Azospirillum brasilense: one gene and its partner. The protein of the gene in region 2 interacts with the protein of the main gene of each other region in a pairwise test. Links are inferred from orthologs where the notes say so. Each region holds a gene or a part of one and is shown on either strand. Other genes may lie near its edges.

The links. Proteins that work in one complex are often made in the same cells at the same time.
Region 1: the proteins of leuS (region 2) and ligA interact in binary tests that used the Escherichia coli proteins (3 or more experiments, as listed by UniProt). The link is inferred for Azospirillum brasilense from one-to-one orthologs.

What each region holds. Positions count from the first base shown.
Region 1 is NZ_CP059449.1:1,625,020-1,629,502, forward strand. Bases 1,407-4,483 are described here. They hold ligA (NAD-dependent DNA ligase LigA), read left to right. Parts: upstream 1,407-1,789; coding sequence 1,790-4,177; downstream 4,178-4,483. Other genes in these bases: H1Q64_RS07705 (hypothetical protein), read right to left, coding at 1,407-1,545; H1Q64_RS07715 (bacteriohemerythrin), read left to right, coding at 4,301-4,483. Outside these bases: H1Q64_RS07700 (globin-coupled sensor protein), read right to left, coding at 1-637; more of H1Q64_RS07705, read right to left, coding at 1,018-1,406. UniProt on the Escherichia coli protein: DNA ligase that catalyzes the formation of phosphodiester linkages between 5'-phosphoryl and 3'-hydroxyl groups in double-stranded DNA using NAD as a coenzyme and as the energy source for the reaction.
Region 2 is NZ_CP059449.1:949,325-957,386, reverse strand. The notes cover bases 2,124-5,251. They hold leuS (leucine--tRNA ligase), read right to left. Parts: upstream 4,909-5,251; coding sequence 2,338-4,908; downstream 2,124-2,337. Other genes in these bases: H1Q64_RS04510 (DUF3576 domain-containing protein), read right to left, coding at 5,019-5,251; lptE (LPS assembly lipoprotein LptE), read right to left, coding at 2,124-2,222. Outside these bases: H1Q64_RS04530 (esterase-like activity of phytase family protein), read left to right, coding at 1-661; holA (DNA polymerase III subunit delta), read right to left, coding at 716-1,738; more of lptE, read right to left, coding at 1,788-2,123; more of H1Q64_RS04510, read right to left, coding at 5,252-5,558; H1Q64_RS04505 (porin), read left to right, coding at 5,902-7,074; H1Q64_RS04500 (porin), read left to right, coding at 7,480-8,062.

The DNA of each region.
Region 1 (4,483 bases), 670 kb from region 2 along the record:
GCACGCCGGTGTCCTGGGCGATGCCGCGCACCGCGCCGGTGGCCGCGTTGACCGCCGCCGCAGACTGGCCGACGGTATCGATGGCGCCCTGCACCGTGTCCCGGAAATTCTCCGCCAGTTCGACCAGCATCCGGTTGGTCATGGTCGTCACGGCGGTGCTGTAGGCGTCGAAGGACAGGTCAAGGTCGAGGAAGATCGCGGTTTCCACCGCCTCCATGATCCTCATGGCGCGCGGCGCATCGCGGCGGTGCCGTTCGCCGATCAGCCTGCCCAGCCGTCCCATGACCAGCCGGTAGGCTCCGAAATACCAGCGCGGGTGCAGGCCGATGCGGTAATGCGCTTGGCCCACCGCCTTCACGCGCGTCAGGTAGACGTCGTCGAAGCTCCCGGAAAACAGATGTCGCCAGTGATTGACCTGGGCGTCCTTCAATCGCTCGACGGATTTCCCGTTCAGGATCTTCCGAAGTTCGGGAATGGCGAGAAGGTGGTCGTAGAAGTCTTTGAGAATGACGGGCAGATGCGGCTCGGCGATGCTCCAGGCTTCCTTCAGAAGCGGGGCCGTCTCACTGCCAATCCGCAGAAAGGAGAGGCGTTCCTGAACGCCGCCTTGAATGCCGCCTTGAATGCCACTGTCCATGGTGTTCGTCTCTTTGTTCTTGGTTGGCAAGCGTTGAGCTGCGGCTGGACCGGGGCTCCTCCCGGCTGATCACCGCTCGGCTATCACCATGCTGGCATCATGGACATGACAATTTTAACGATTGGTTTCATGCTTTATTGCAGTTCTGCAAAATATTAAATTAATCGAATTCCCGGAGATAAAAAGAGAAAACCAGGGGAATCGCATAAGTTCCCATGCCCGTCTTTTGCCGTGGTTATAGGAAATAAGGCAGATTATCAAGTTTCTGGAAATCTTCGCAAAGATGCCGCGAGGCAACGTTTGCCAACCGTCTGGCGGTTCACTGCCGGAACGTTTTAATACTCTGGTATGCGACAACTGGGCGCAGGTCTATGCCGGTCTCAGGCGGCGCTCTTCCAAGGCTGCCAGCCGCCCAGACGAAGCCCGATCGCGATGCCGGTGAAAGGAATGCGCAACTCCAGGTCGCGGGGTTGAAAGAAGGTCAGGCGTTCCGGCGTGCCCGTGGCGCCGTACTCCAGGCGGGCGCCCTTCGGCTCCTCGGCGAACTCGTCGCTCATCACCTGCCAGATCTCCAGGTCGTCGCCGTGGTTGGAGATCTTGTACTGGCCGCAGCGCCAGACCGGAGCCTCGCCCACGCCACCCTCGACCACCTTCTTGTCGCCGTCCATCTTCACGTCGCCCACGCCGGCGGCCCGGCCCGACATGGACGGCCCCTGGCTTTCCGCGCGGAAACCCAGCCGCAGCCAGGGGGACCGGGTGCGCGGGATCATGCGGCGCAGCAGCCGTGCGTCCTCCGTCGCGAAATGGTCGGGATCGTCGTACAGGATGCGGTCAAGCGCCGCGGCGATGACGAAGCGATCGTCGATGGTCAGGCTGCCGGCGGTCGCACGGCTGGTCGGCTCGTTCATGCAGCACATCCGTTCACGGGCGCCGGTTCATCATACACGCAACCCTCGCGTCCCCGCACCTTTCCAGGTCTGCTCAAGGTCTGCGGTTTCAAGGTTGGCGCGGACGGAGCCGAATGCCAGACCGGCTCAAGGCCGGACTCCACGGCACGCCCCCGCGGCGCTATGCTGCGCCCCCGGCGGCGCCCGCCGATCCAGCGCCGTCCTCCAGCGTCATCCTCATGAGAAGGCACCGAAGAGACCCGCCATGAACGACCTGTTCGATACCCCCGCCGCGCTCCGCAGCATCCCCGTGGAGGAGCTGACGGTGGAGCAGGCGCAGGCGGAACTGGCCGCGCTGGCCCAGGAGATCGCCCACCACGACCGGCTCTATCACCAGCAGGACAAGCCGGAGATTTCCGACGCCGCCTACGACGCGCTGGTCCGCCGCAACAACGGGATCGAGGCGCGCTATCCGGAGCTGCGCCGCGCCGATTCGCCCTCTCTGCGCGTCGGCGCGACCCCGGCGGCGGGTTTCCGCAAGGTGCGGCACGCGCTGCCCATGCTGTCGCTCGGCAACGCCTTCGAGCCGGAGGAGGCGCACGAGTTCGTCGCCCGCGTCCGCCGCTTCCTCGGCCTGTCCGACGACGCCCCGCTGGAGTTCGTGGCCGAGCCGAAGATCGACGGGCTGTCCTGCTCGCTCCGCTACGAGAACGGCCGGCTGGTCCTGGCCGCCACCCGCGGCGACGGGACGGAGGGCGAGGACGTGACCGCCAACGTCCGCACCATCAAGGACGTTCCGCAGACGCTGGAGGCGCCCTATCCCGCCGTCCTGGAGGTGCGCGGCGAGGTCTACATGAACCGCGACGACTTCCTGGCGATGAACCGCGCCTACGCGGAGCGGGGGGAGGATCTGTTCGCCAACCCGCGCAACGCCGCCGCCGGCTCGCTGCGCCAGAAGGATTCGAAAATCACCGCGTCGCGCCCGCTCTGCTTCTTCGGCTACGCGCTGGGCGAGCTGTCGGAGCCGATCGCCGACACCCAATGGGGCATCCGCGAGCGGCTGCGCGGCTGGGGCTTCTCGCTGAACCGCCCGGCCAACCTGTGCGACGGCGCCGAGGCGCTGCTGACCCATTACCGCAAGATCGGCGAGGAGCGCTCGGCGCTGCCCTTCGACATCGACGGGGTGGTCTACAAGGTCAACAGCCTGGAGCTTCAGCAACGGCTGGGCTTCGTCAGCCGGGCGCCGCGCTGGGCCATCGCCCACAAATTTCCGGCTGAGCAGGCGCAGACCCGGCTGAAGGGCATCACCATCCAGGTCGGCCGCACCGGCGCCCTGACCCCGGTGGCCGAACTGGAGGACATCACCGTCGGTGGCGTGGTGGTCAGCCGCGCCACCCTGCACAACGAGGACGAGATCGCCCGCAAGGATGTCCGCATCGGCGATCTGGTGACCGTCCAGCGGGCCGGCGACGTGATCCCGCAGATCGTCGGGGTGGTGGAGGGGCAGCGCCCCGAGGACGCCGTGCCCTACGTCTTCCCCGACCATTGCCCGGTCTGTGGCAGCCTCGCCGTGCGCGAGCCGGACGAGGCGGTGCGCCGCTGCACCGGCGGGCTGATCTGCGCCGCCCAGGCCAAGGAGCGGTTGCGCCATTTCGTGTCGCGCAACGCCTTCGACATCGAAGGGCTGGGCGAGAAGACCATCGAGGAGTTCTGGGAGGACGGGCTGATCCGTTCCCCCGTGGACATCTTCACGCTGGAGCGCCGGGTGGAGGCGGGCGAGATCGCCATCCTCGGCCGTCCGGGCTGGAAGGAAAAGTCGGTCGAAAACCTGTTCGCCGCGATCAACCAGCGGCGCGAGCGCATCGACCTGCACCGCTTCATCTTCGCGCTGGGCATCCGCCACATCGGCGAGGTGACGGCTAAGTCGCTGGCCCGCCAGTACGGTTCTATCGACGGCTGGCTAGAGGGGATGGAGCGCGCCGTCGCCAACATGCCGGGGGAGGCGTGGCGCGACCTGCACGCTTTGAACGGCCTCGGCCCGGTGAAGGCCGACGCACTGCTCGCCTGGTTCGCCGACCCGGAAAATTTGCCGAAGCTGGACTTCTACGCCGGCCAGGAGGCGTTGCGGCTGGACAGCGTCATCAAGCTGCTCGGCATCAAGAAGGTGGACAGCCGCGCCGCCCAGGCGCTGGCCGAGCGCTACGGCGCACTGGCGGACTGGAAGGCGGCAATGCTCGCCGCCGTCGGCGCGCAGCCCGGCCCCGGCTGGGGCGAACTGGTTGCCATCCCCGACGTGGGCGAGGTCGCTGCGGAGGAACTGGCCGGCTTCTTCCAGGAGGAGCGCAACCGCGCCATCATCGACGACCTGCGCGCCGCGGGCGTGCGGGTGGCCGACGCCGAACGCCCGAAGGCGGCCAGCGGCTCCCCCGTCGCCGGCAAGACGGTGGTGTTCACCGGCACGCTGGAGACGATGACCCGCACCGAGGCGAAGACCCGCGCGGAGTCGCTGGGGGCCAAGGTCGCCGGCTCGGTCTCGGCCAAGACCGATTACGTCATCTGCGGGGCGGACGCGGGCAGCAAGGCCGCCAAGGCGCGCGACCTGGGCGTGATCATCCTCAGCGAGCAGGAGTGGGCCGAGCTGATCGCCGGCTGATCGCCGGCTGGCCTGGGGGGCGGAAGGGGAGGCGCGGCGCGGCTGAGTGCCGCGTTGACGCCCCTCGCCGCCGGTTCCATAAAGGGGAGAAGCACCATAAGAAAAATGAGACGGGGGATCGCTATGGACTCCATTCAATGGTCGCGCTGGATGAGCGTCGGCATCGAAGAACTCGATGAGGATCATCGTGTTCTCGTGGACATCGTCAACAAGCTGGGTGCGTGCGAAAACCGCGACTCTCCTGATGTCGTCGAAGCGATCCTGGACGAACTGATCCACTACACCAAGGATCATTTCGCGCGCGAA
Region 2 (8,062 bases):
TGTCGGCTTCGAGGTGCGCCGCTCGCGCGGCTTCGAGGGGATGGCCGCGTCGAAGGACGGCCGGTTCCTCTACCCGCTGTTCGAAGGGCCGTTGTTCAACGCCCAGCTTGGGACGGGTGGTGCCTGGGAGACCAAGGACGGGCGGGAGTATCTGCGCATCGCCGAGTTCGACGTCGCCAAGGGCGACTTCACGGGCCGCAGCTTCAAGTACCTTCTGGAGGCCAACGGCAACAACATCGGCGACTTCAACATGATCGACGCCACCACCGGCTTGATCATCGAGCGCGACAACGGCGAGGGCGACCCGGCCAAGGGCTGCAGCGGCCAGCCCACCCCGGACTGCTTCAACGTCCCGGCGCAGGTCAAGCGGGTCTACAAGATCGACTTCGCCCAGGCCGACGCCGAGGGCTTCGTGAAGAAGGTCGGTTACGTCGACCTGATGGACATCGACGATCCGAAGGGCATCGCCCGGCTCGGCGGCGACAAGGGCAAGTTCACCTTTCCCTTCGTGACCATCGAGAACGTCGATGTGGTGGACGCCGAGCACATCGTGGTCGGCAACGACAACAACCTCCCCTACTCGTCGGGCCGCGCGCTGGGCAAGCAGGACCACAACGAGCTGATCCTGCTGCGCGTGCCGCAGTTCCTGGCCACGAAATAAGGGGCCGCGAAATAAGGGGCCGCGAAATAAGGGGTCGCGAAATAAGGAAGAGGTTCAGCGCCGCGCCAGCGAGGCGAGCTGGAAGAGGACGCGGGCGCACAGCGTCTGGTCGGGCATGTTGGTCCGCTTGCAGTCGGCCTCGGCCTCGACCAGCCGCTCCAGCGCCTGCCGAACCAGCGGCGCCGGCCAGCGGCGGGCCTGACCGGTCAACCGCGGCTTCATCTTGAAGAACACCGGCGGGCGCAGCGCCTCCACCGCGGCGTCCGCCGACTTGCCCGCCGCCACCTGCCCGGCGACCAGTTGCAGCCGCTGGAAATGACGCTGGGCGGCGCGCAGGATCGGCACCGGGGACATGCCCTCGGCGAACAGCCGGGCCAGCGAGCGGTCGAGCGTCGCGAAGTCTCCCTCCGCCGCCGCCCAGATCGGCTCGTCGAGCGACAGGGCCGCGCTGTCGCCGACGCAGGCCTGGGCATCCTCCAGCCGGACGCGCGTCTCCGTGCCCATGTAGAGCGCCAGCTTCTCCATCTCGCCGCGCGCCACCATGCGGTCGCCGACCAGATTGCCGGCGAGGAAGGTCAGGGCGTCGGGATCGGCGGTCAGGCCATGGCCGTGCAGGATGTCGGCGATGACCCGGCCGAGCGCCGCCTCCTCCTCCACATAGCAGGGGATGGCGACGGCGCCGTCGGCCCCTTCGAACAGGGTGCGCAACTTCGACCGGTTGCCGAGATCGCCGGCTTCGACGATGACGAGGCTGTCACCGGGCGGCGGGTCGGCCAGGAAGGCGGTGAAGGCGGCGGCGACGTTGTCCTCCGCCTCGCGCACGCGGATCAGGCGGCGGCCCCCGGTGAAGGACAGGGCGGCGGCCTCGTCGGCCAGACGCGCGGGGTCGTCGGCGACGGCGCGGCCCAGCATCTCGGTGACCCGGAAAGGGTCGGACAGGTCGGCGACCACGGTGCGGCCCAGCCCCATGGCGCGGTCGCGCACCAGACCGGTGTCCGGGCCGTAGAGCAGGACCGCGCGGATCTTGGGATCGGGGCTGCGCAGGAAGCCGTCGATCGCCCGGGCTTGCAGCTTCACGAAGACACCGTCGGTGGCGGAGGACCGGCCTCCGGTTGTCCAGTGTGGATCAGAGCTTGCGGCCGAGCTGGGCGGCCACGCGGGTGGTGATCTCGTTGGAGATTTCCAGAATCGCGCGGTCGTAGGCGTTCTCGACCGTGACCAGGGCGCCGTACTGCTGCTCCAGCACGTTGTAGCTGATGTAGGAGCGCGCGTTGGCCTGGAACAGGATCGCGCCCGTCGCCGCGTCGATGAGCTGGTAGGGGGCGTTCACGACGAGCTGGGCGCGTGTGGCGGTCGCGTCCTTCTGAAGGGACAGCTTCTGCTCCGACGCGGTCAGCACGGTCTCCAACCGGTAGCGTGGGGCGGCGGGACGGCCATCGGCGTAGAAGCGGTCGATCAGGAGATTGCGCAGCTTCTGGCCATAACGGTCCTTGATGCCGCCGATCTCGACCTGCTGGAGCTCGGCGGTGCCGATGCTGTTCGCCCCGAGGTTTCCATACATGGGCTGGAAACCGCAGGCCGCCGTGGCAAGCACCGCCGGCGCAAGCAGGGCGAGGGCCAGAAGCCCTCGCCGCCGTACGCCGGCTTTGCGGTTACGGCCATTGTCATTAGGGAGGTCAGACGACGACATTGATCACCCGGTTCGGGACGACGATGACCTTGCGCACCGGCTTGCCCTCCAAGGCGCGCTGGACGTTTGGATCGGCCAGGGCGGCCTGCTCCGCGGCATCCTTCGCCATGTCGCGCGGCAGCTCCAGCGTCGCGCGCAGCTTGCCGTTGACCTGCACCGCCATGGTGACCGAGTCCTCGACCACCAGGGCGGCGTCGGCCTGCGGCCAGGGCTGGTTGACAAGCAGCGTGGCATGGCCGAGCTGCGCCCACAGCTCCTCGGCGAGATGGGGCATCATCGGGGCGATCAGGCGGACGGTGGCCTCGAAGCCTTCGCGCAGGACCCAGGCTTCGCCCTCGCCCGTGCCGTCCAGCTCGGCCAGTGCGTTGGACAGCTCTCGCACGCGGGCCACCGCCTTGTTGAAGCGGAACTTCTCCAGGTCTTCCGAGATGCCGGCGATGGCCTTGTGGACCAGACGGCGGGTGGCCTCGGCCTTGGCGCTGAAGACGTCCGGCTTCGGCGTCCCGGCGGGCGGCAGAGCGACCGGCGATTCCGTCACCATCCGCCACAGGCGGTTGATGTAGCGCCAGGCGCCGTCGATGCCGGCTTCGGTCCATTCCAGGTCGCGTTCCGGCGGGCTGTCGGACAGCATGAACAGGCGGGCGGCGTCGGCGCCGTAGGTGCCGATGATGTGCGCCGGATCCACCACGTTCTTCTTGGACTTCGACATCTTCTCGACGCGGCCAACCGTCACCGGGCCGTCGTTGTCGTTGCGGATGTAGTCGCCGAGATCGTTCCTGCGGATGTCGGTCGGGGCCAGCCAGGCGCCGGTGCCGGTGTCCTTGTAGGTCTCATGGTTGACCATGCCCTGGGTGAAGAGGCCGGCGAAGGGCTCCTCCACGTTCAGGTAGCCGCACTGCTTCATCGCCCGCGTCCAGAAGCGGGAATAGAGCAGGTGCAGCACGGCATGCTCGATGCCGCCGATGTACTGGTCCACGGACAGCCAGTAGTCCACCGCCTCGCGCGTGAAGGCGACATCCTCGGCTTTGGGCGAGCAGAAGCGGGCGAAATACCAGCTCGACTCGATGAAGGTGTCGAAGGTGTCCGTCTCGCGCACCGCCGGCTTGCCGCAGCTCGGGCAGCTCGTGTGCTTCCACGTCGGGTGGTGGTCCAGCGGGTTGCCGGGCTTGTCGAAGGTCACGTCGTCCGGCAGAACGACCGGCAGATCCTGCTGCGGAACCGGGACGATGCCGCAGCTGTCGCAGTGGATGACCGGGATCGGGCAGCCCCAGTAACGCTGGCGGGAAACGCCCCAGTCGCGCAGGCGGTACTGGGTGGTGCGCTCGCCCTGCCCCTGCTCCTCAAGCCGCTTGCCGACCTCCTGCTTGGCCGGCTCGACCTCCATCCCGTCGAGGAAGCGGGAATTGCGCAGCAGGCCGGGGCCGGTATAGGCCTCGTCGCCGACCGCGAAGGTCGCGGGATCGGCGTCCGCCGGAACGACCACCGGCGTGACCGGCAGGCCGTACTTGCGGGCGAAGTCCAGGTCGCGCTGGTCATGGGCCGGGCAGCCGAAGATGGCGCCCGTGCCGTATTCCATCAGCACGAAGTTGGCGACGTAGACCGGCAGCTCCCAGGACGGGTCGAAGGGATGCACCACCCGCAGCCCGGTGTCGAAGCCGCGCTTCTCAGCGGTTTCGATCGCCTCCTCGCTGGTGCCCAGGCGGTTGCACTCGGCGATGAACTCGGCCAGCGCGGGGTTGCCGGCGGCCAGTTCGGCGGCCAGCGGGTGGTTGGCGGAGATCGCCGCGAAGGACGCGCCGAACAGCGTGTCGGGCCGGGTCGTGAAGACTTCCAGCTTGTCCGTCCGTCCGACGAGGTCGAAGCGGAAACGCACGCCGGTGGACTTGCCGATCCAGTTCTCCTGCATCAGGCGCACGCGCTCCGGCCAGCGGTCCAGCGTGTCCAGCCCCTTCAGCAGCTCGTCGGCGTAGGCGGTGATCTTGAGGAACCACTGCGACAGCTTGCGCTTCTCGACCAGCGCCCCGGTGCGCCAGCCGCGACCGTCGATCACCTGCTCGTTGGCGAGGACCGTGTTGTCGACCGGGTCCCAGTTGACCCAGGACTCCTTGCGGTAGGCCAGGCCTTCCTTGAGGAAATCCAGGAACATCTTCTGCTCGTGGCGGTAATACTCCACGTCGCAGGTGGCGATCTCGCGGTCCCAGTCGATGGACAGGCCCATCGTCTTCAGCTGGGCGCGCATGGCCGCGATGTTCTCGCGCGTCCATTTGGCCGGATGGGTCTTCTTCTCCAGCGCGGCGTTCTCCGCCGGCAGGCCGAAGGCGTCCCAGCCCATCGGGTGCAGAACGTTGAAGCCACGGGCGCGCTTGTAGCGCGCGATCACATCGCCGATGGTGTAGTTGCGGACATGCCCCATGTGGATGCGCCCCGACGGGTAGGGGAACATCTCCAGCACGTAATACTTCTCACGGGAAGCGTCCTCGCGCGCGGTGAAGCAGCCCTGCCGCTCCCACTCGCCCTGCCACTTCGCTTCGGTTTCCTTGACATTGTAACGCGACATGACCGCAGACGCCGTTCCGTGAGTTTCGTGGATCTAGACAAATAAGGCGCCGACGGCGGGGCAACAGGCGGCGGACCGATGACCGCGCCCCACCCCGCCCGGCGCCCCGTTCAGCGTGCCGCGGCCTGCTGGGCGACGCGGATCTGGCGGGCGCGGGTCAGCACCGCGTCCTCCAGCGTCGTCGCCGTCTCCGGCCCGACCGCGCTGTCGCGCCAGTCCGACCCGGCGCGCTGCTGCTTGAACACCGACACCCGCACGCCGTCGGCGCGGAGCTGGCGATCCATGATGTACAGGTTGACCTTGAAGCGCTCGTTCGGGGTGTCCGGCGGGGTGTACCAGTCGGTCAGGATGACGCCGCCGAACGGGTCGGCGGAGACGATCGGCATGAAGGACAGCGTGTCCAGCGAGGCGCGCCACAGGAAGCTGTTGACGCCGATGCCGTTGGGATCGCCCTGCTCGGCGCCGTTGCGCTTGTTCTTGCCGAACAGGCTGAAGCCGCCGTCGGTGCCGAGAAGGCTGCCGAACTTGTATTCCTTCTTGATCTGCTCATCGACGGTTTCCGTCTGGCCGCCCCAGCTGGAGCAACCGGCCACGGCGAGCGACGCCGCGAGCACGACGGGGGCAAGGCGAAGGACACGGGAACGGCGCATGGTCGGAACCTGGATCAATAAATTCGGGGTACCGCGCACGATACCGCGGCGGATGCCGGTGAAAAGACCATAAAAGCCCGCCCGCGGCAACAGCCGATGCGGGGCGCAGCCTGTGCCTTTGCTGTGTCCGGGGCGATGCCGGAGCCCTGCGGACGGGATGGCGCGGGCGGCGGAATTCCAACGGCGGCGCACAATCAAGGTGTGTTCCGTCGGACACACTGTTCCTTCATTGCTGCAACTTTTCGATTTCCGGCTTGCTGGCGTCCCCGCATCTGCGTACCACAGAGCCAGCCAGGACGTTAACCGGGCTGAAAATTCTGCTGCCAGGATGGAGGCAACAATCATGAACCGTTATCTGCTCGCGGGCTGCGCCGCTGCCGCTCTGGCTCTGGGTGCCGGCGCTGCCAACGCTCAGGCCAAGTTTGAAGTCAAGGTCGGCGGCGACGCCTACTTCGAAGGCGGCTACGTCAACGAAGACCGCGACCAGGGCGCCCGTTCGGTTGACTTCCGCAACCGCTTCCGCGTCATCGTGACCCCGACCGCCAAGGCCGACAACGGTCTGGAGTACGGTGGCCGCATCCGTATGCGCGCCAACTCGGGTGCCAACAACGCCCGCACGATGGACGCCGACCGCGGCTACATCTTCGCGCAGGGCGCGTTCGGTCAGGTCCAGATGGGCGTGACCAACTCCTTCAACGACGCCACCTACGTCACCGCTCCGCAGGATTACCTGCAGCTCGGCATCTATGACGGCGTCGCCGCCTGGATCGGCCAGACCTCCGACATCGGTGGCGGCCTCGCCGGTCTGAACGGCTCGATGCTGAGCCAGTCGCTGGTCGTCGAGAACAACGCGACCAAGATCGTGTACTTCTCGCCGCGCTTCGCCGGCCTGCAGGTGGGCGCCAGCTACACCCCGCGCAACGACGACTCGCACGCCTCGGTCAACCGCGCTGACCTGACCCCGGTCACCGCCACCGGCCGCGGCTTCTCGACCACGTTCGAGGATCTGGTCGAAGTCGGCGCCAACTACAGCAACACCTTCGGCGGCGTTTCGCTGAAGGCCAGCGCTGGCTACTACTGGGGTTCCGCTGCCGGCACGACCACGGTCGGCGCCAGCGTCGAGGACCTGAACGCTTGGCAGGTTGGTGCCCAGCTCGGCTACGCCGGCTTCTCGCTCGGCGGTTCGTACACCGACTTCGGTGAGTCGGGCCAGATCCAGACCGCGACCTCGGACAACGAGAAGAGCCGCCTCTGGGTTGTCGGCGCTCAGTACACCGCTGGCCCGATCGTCGTCGGCGCCAACTACAAGAGCGGCAAGGACGCCGGCAGCCTCTATGCCGCTGGCGACCGCACCCTGGAAGTCATCGAAGTGGGCGCCGGCTACACCGTCGCTCCGGGCCTGACCCTGCAGGCTCAGTATGACTACTTCAAGGCCGAGAGCGACCTGAGCACGGCCGCTGCGGACCTGGACAACGACGGTCACGTCGTCCTGCTCCGTACGGTCCTGGCGTTCTAATCTGCGGTCATCCGTGGATGGAGAAGGGCGGTGGCTTCGGCCACCGCCCTTTTTCTTTGTCCATCTTCCTTGCCTGTCGCGCTGCCCTTGCCTGTCGCGCTACGCCTTTTCCGTGCGCTTTCGCCCGCCGGTTCGCCGTCCGCCCTGGTGCTTTTCGGTGCGTAAAGTTTGTTCATCGCGCCCAAAATCTGGACAAGCAATGTGCTATATTTACGGCATGCGGGAAAAACCATTAGACACCAAACACTTATGACTGTGTCGGAATGGCAACTGTGTTACAGTTGCACCGTTGCCCCTGTCGAATCGCTCTTGTCGGGTGAGCGAACGGGTGGCTTAGTAATTGATGGGAAGCACAACCGCACGGCTCCAGTCTCCTTGGGAGCCTGCTAGAAGGATGGACCATCAATGAAGCGTTCTCTTGTTACGGGCTGCGCAGCCATCGCGATCATCGCCTGCAGCGGCATGGCTTCCGCCCAGACCAAGTTCGAGGTCAAGGTCGGCGGTGACGCTTTCTTCCAGGGCGCCTATGTCGAACAGGACCGTGATGAAGGCACCCGCTCGACGGAGTTCGCCAACCGCTTCCGCGTGACCGTCACGCCGGTCGCCACGGCCGACAACGGTCTGGAGTACGGCGGCCGCGTCCGTATGCGCGCCGCCAACGGCGCCGGCAACGTCCGCACGATGGACTCCGACCGCGCCTTCATCTTCGTGAACAGCGGCTTCGGCACCCTGCAGGCCGGCACGATCAACGGCTTGTCCGACGAGTTCGGCATCATCGGCCCGAACGTCGAGGGCATCGCCGGCGGTCCGGACAACAACACGGTGGAGTTCCTCACCGGTTCGCAGACCTACTCGCTGCTGCCGACCACCACCAACAACTTCCGCGCCTTCGCCTCGGGCGACGTCGGCACCAAGGTCATCTACCTGACCCCGACCATCGCCGGTTTTCAGGGCGGCGTCTCCTACACCCCGCGCACGGGCGACTCGC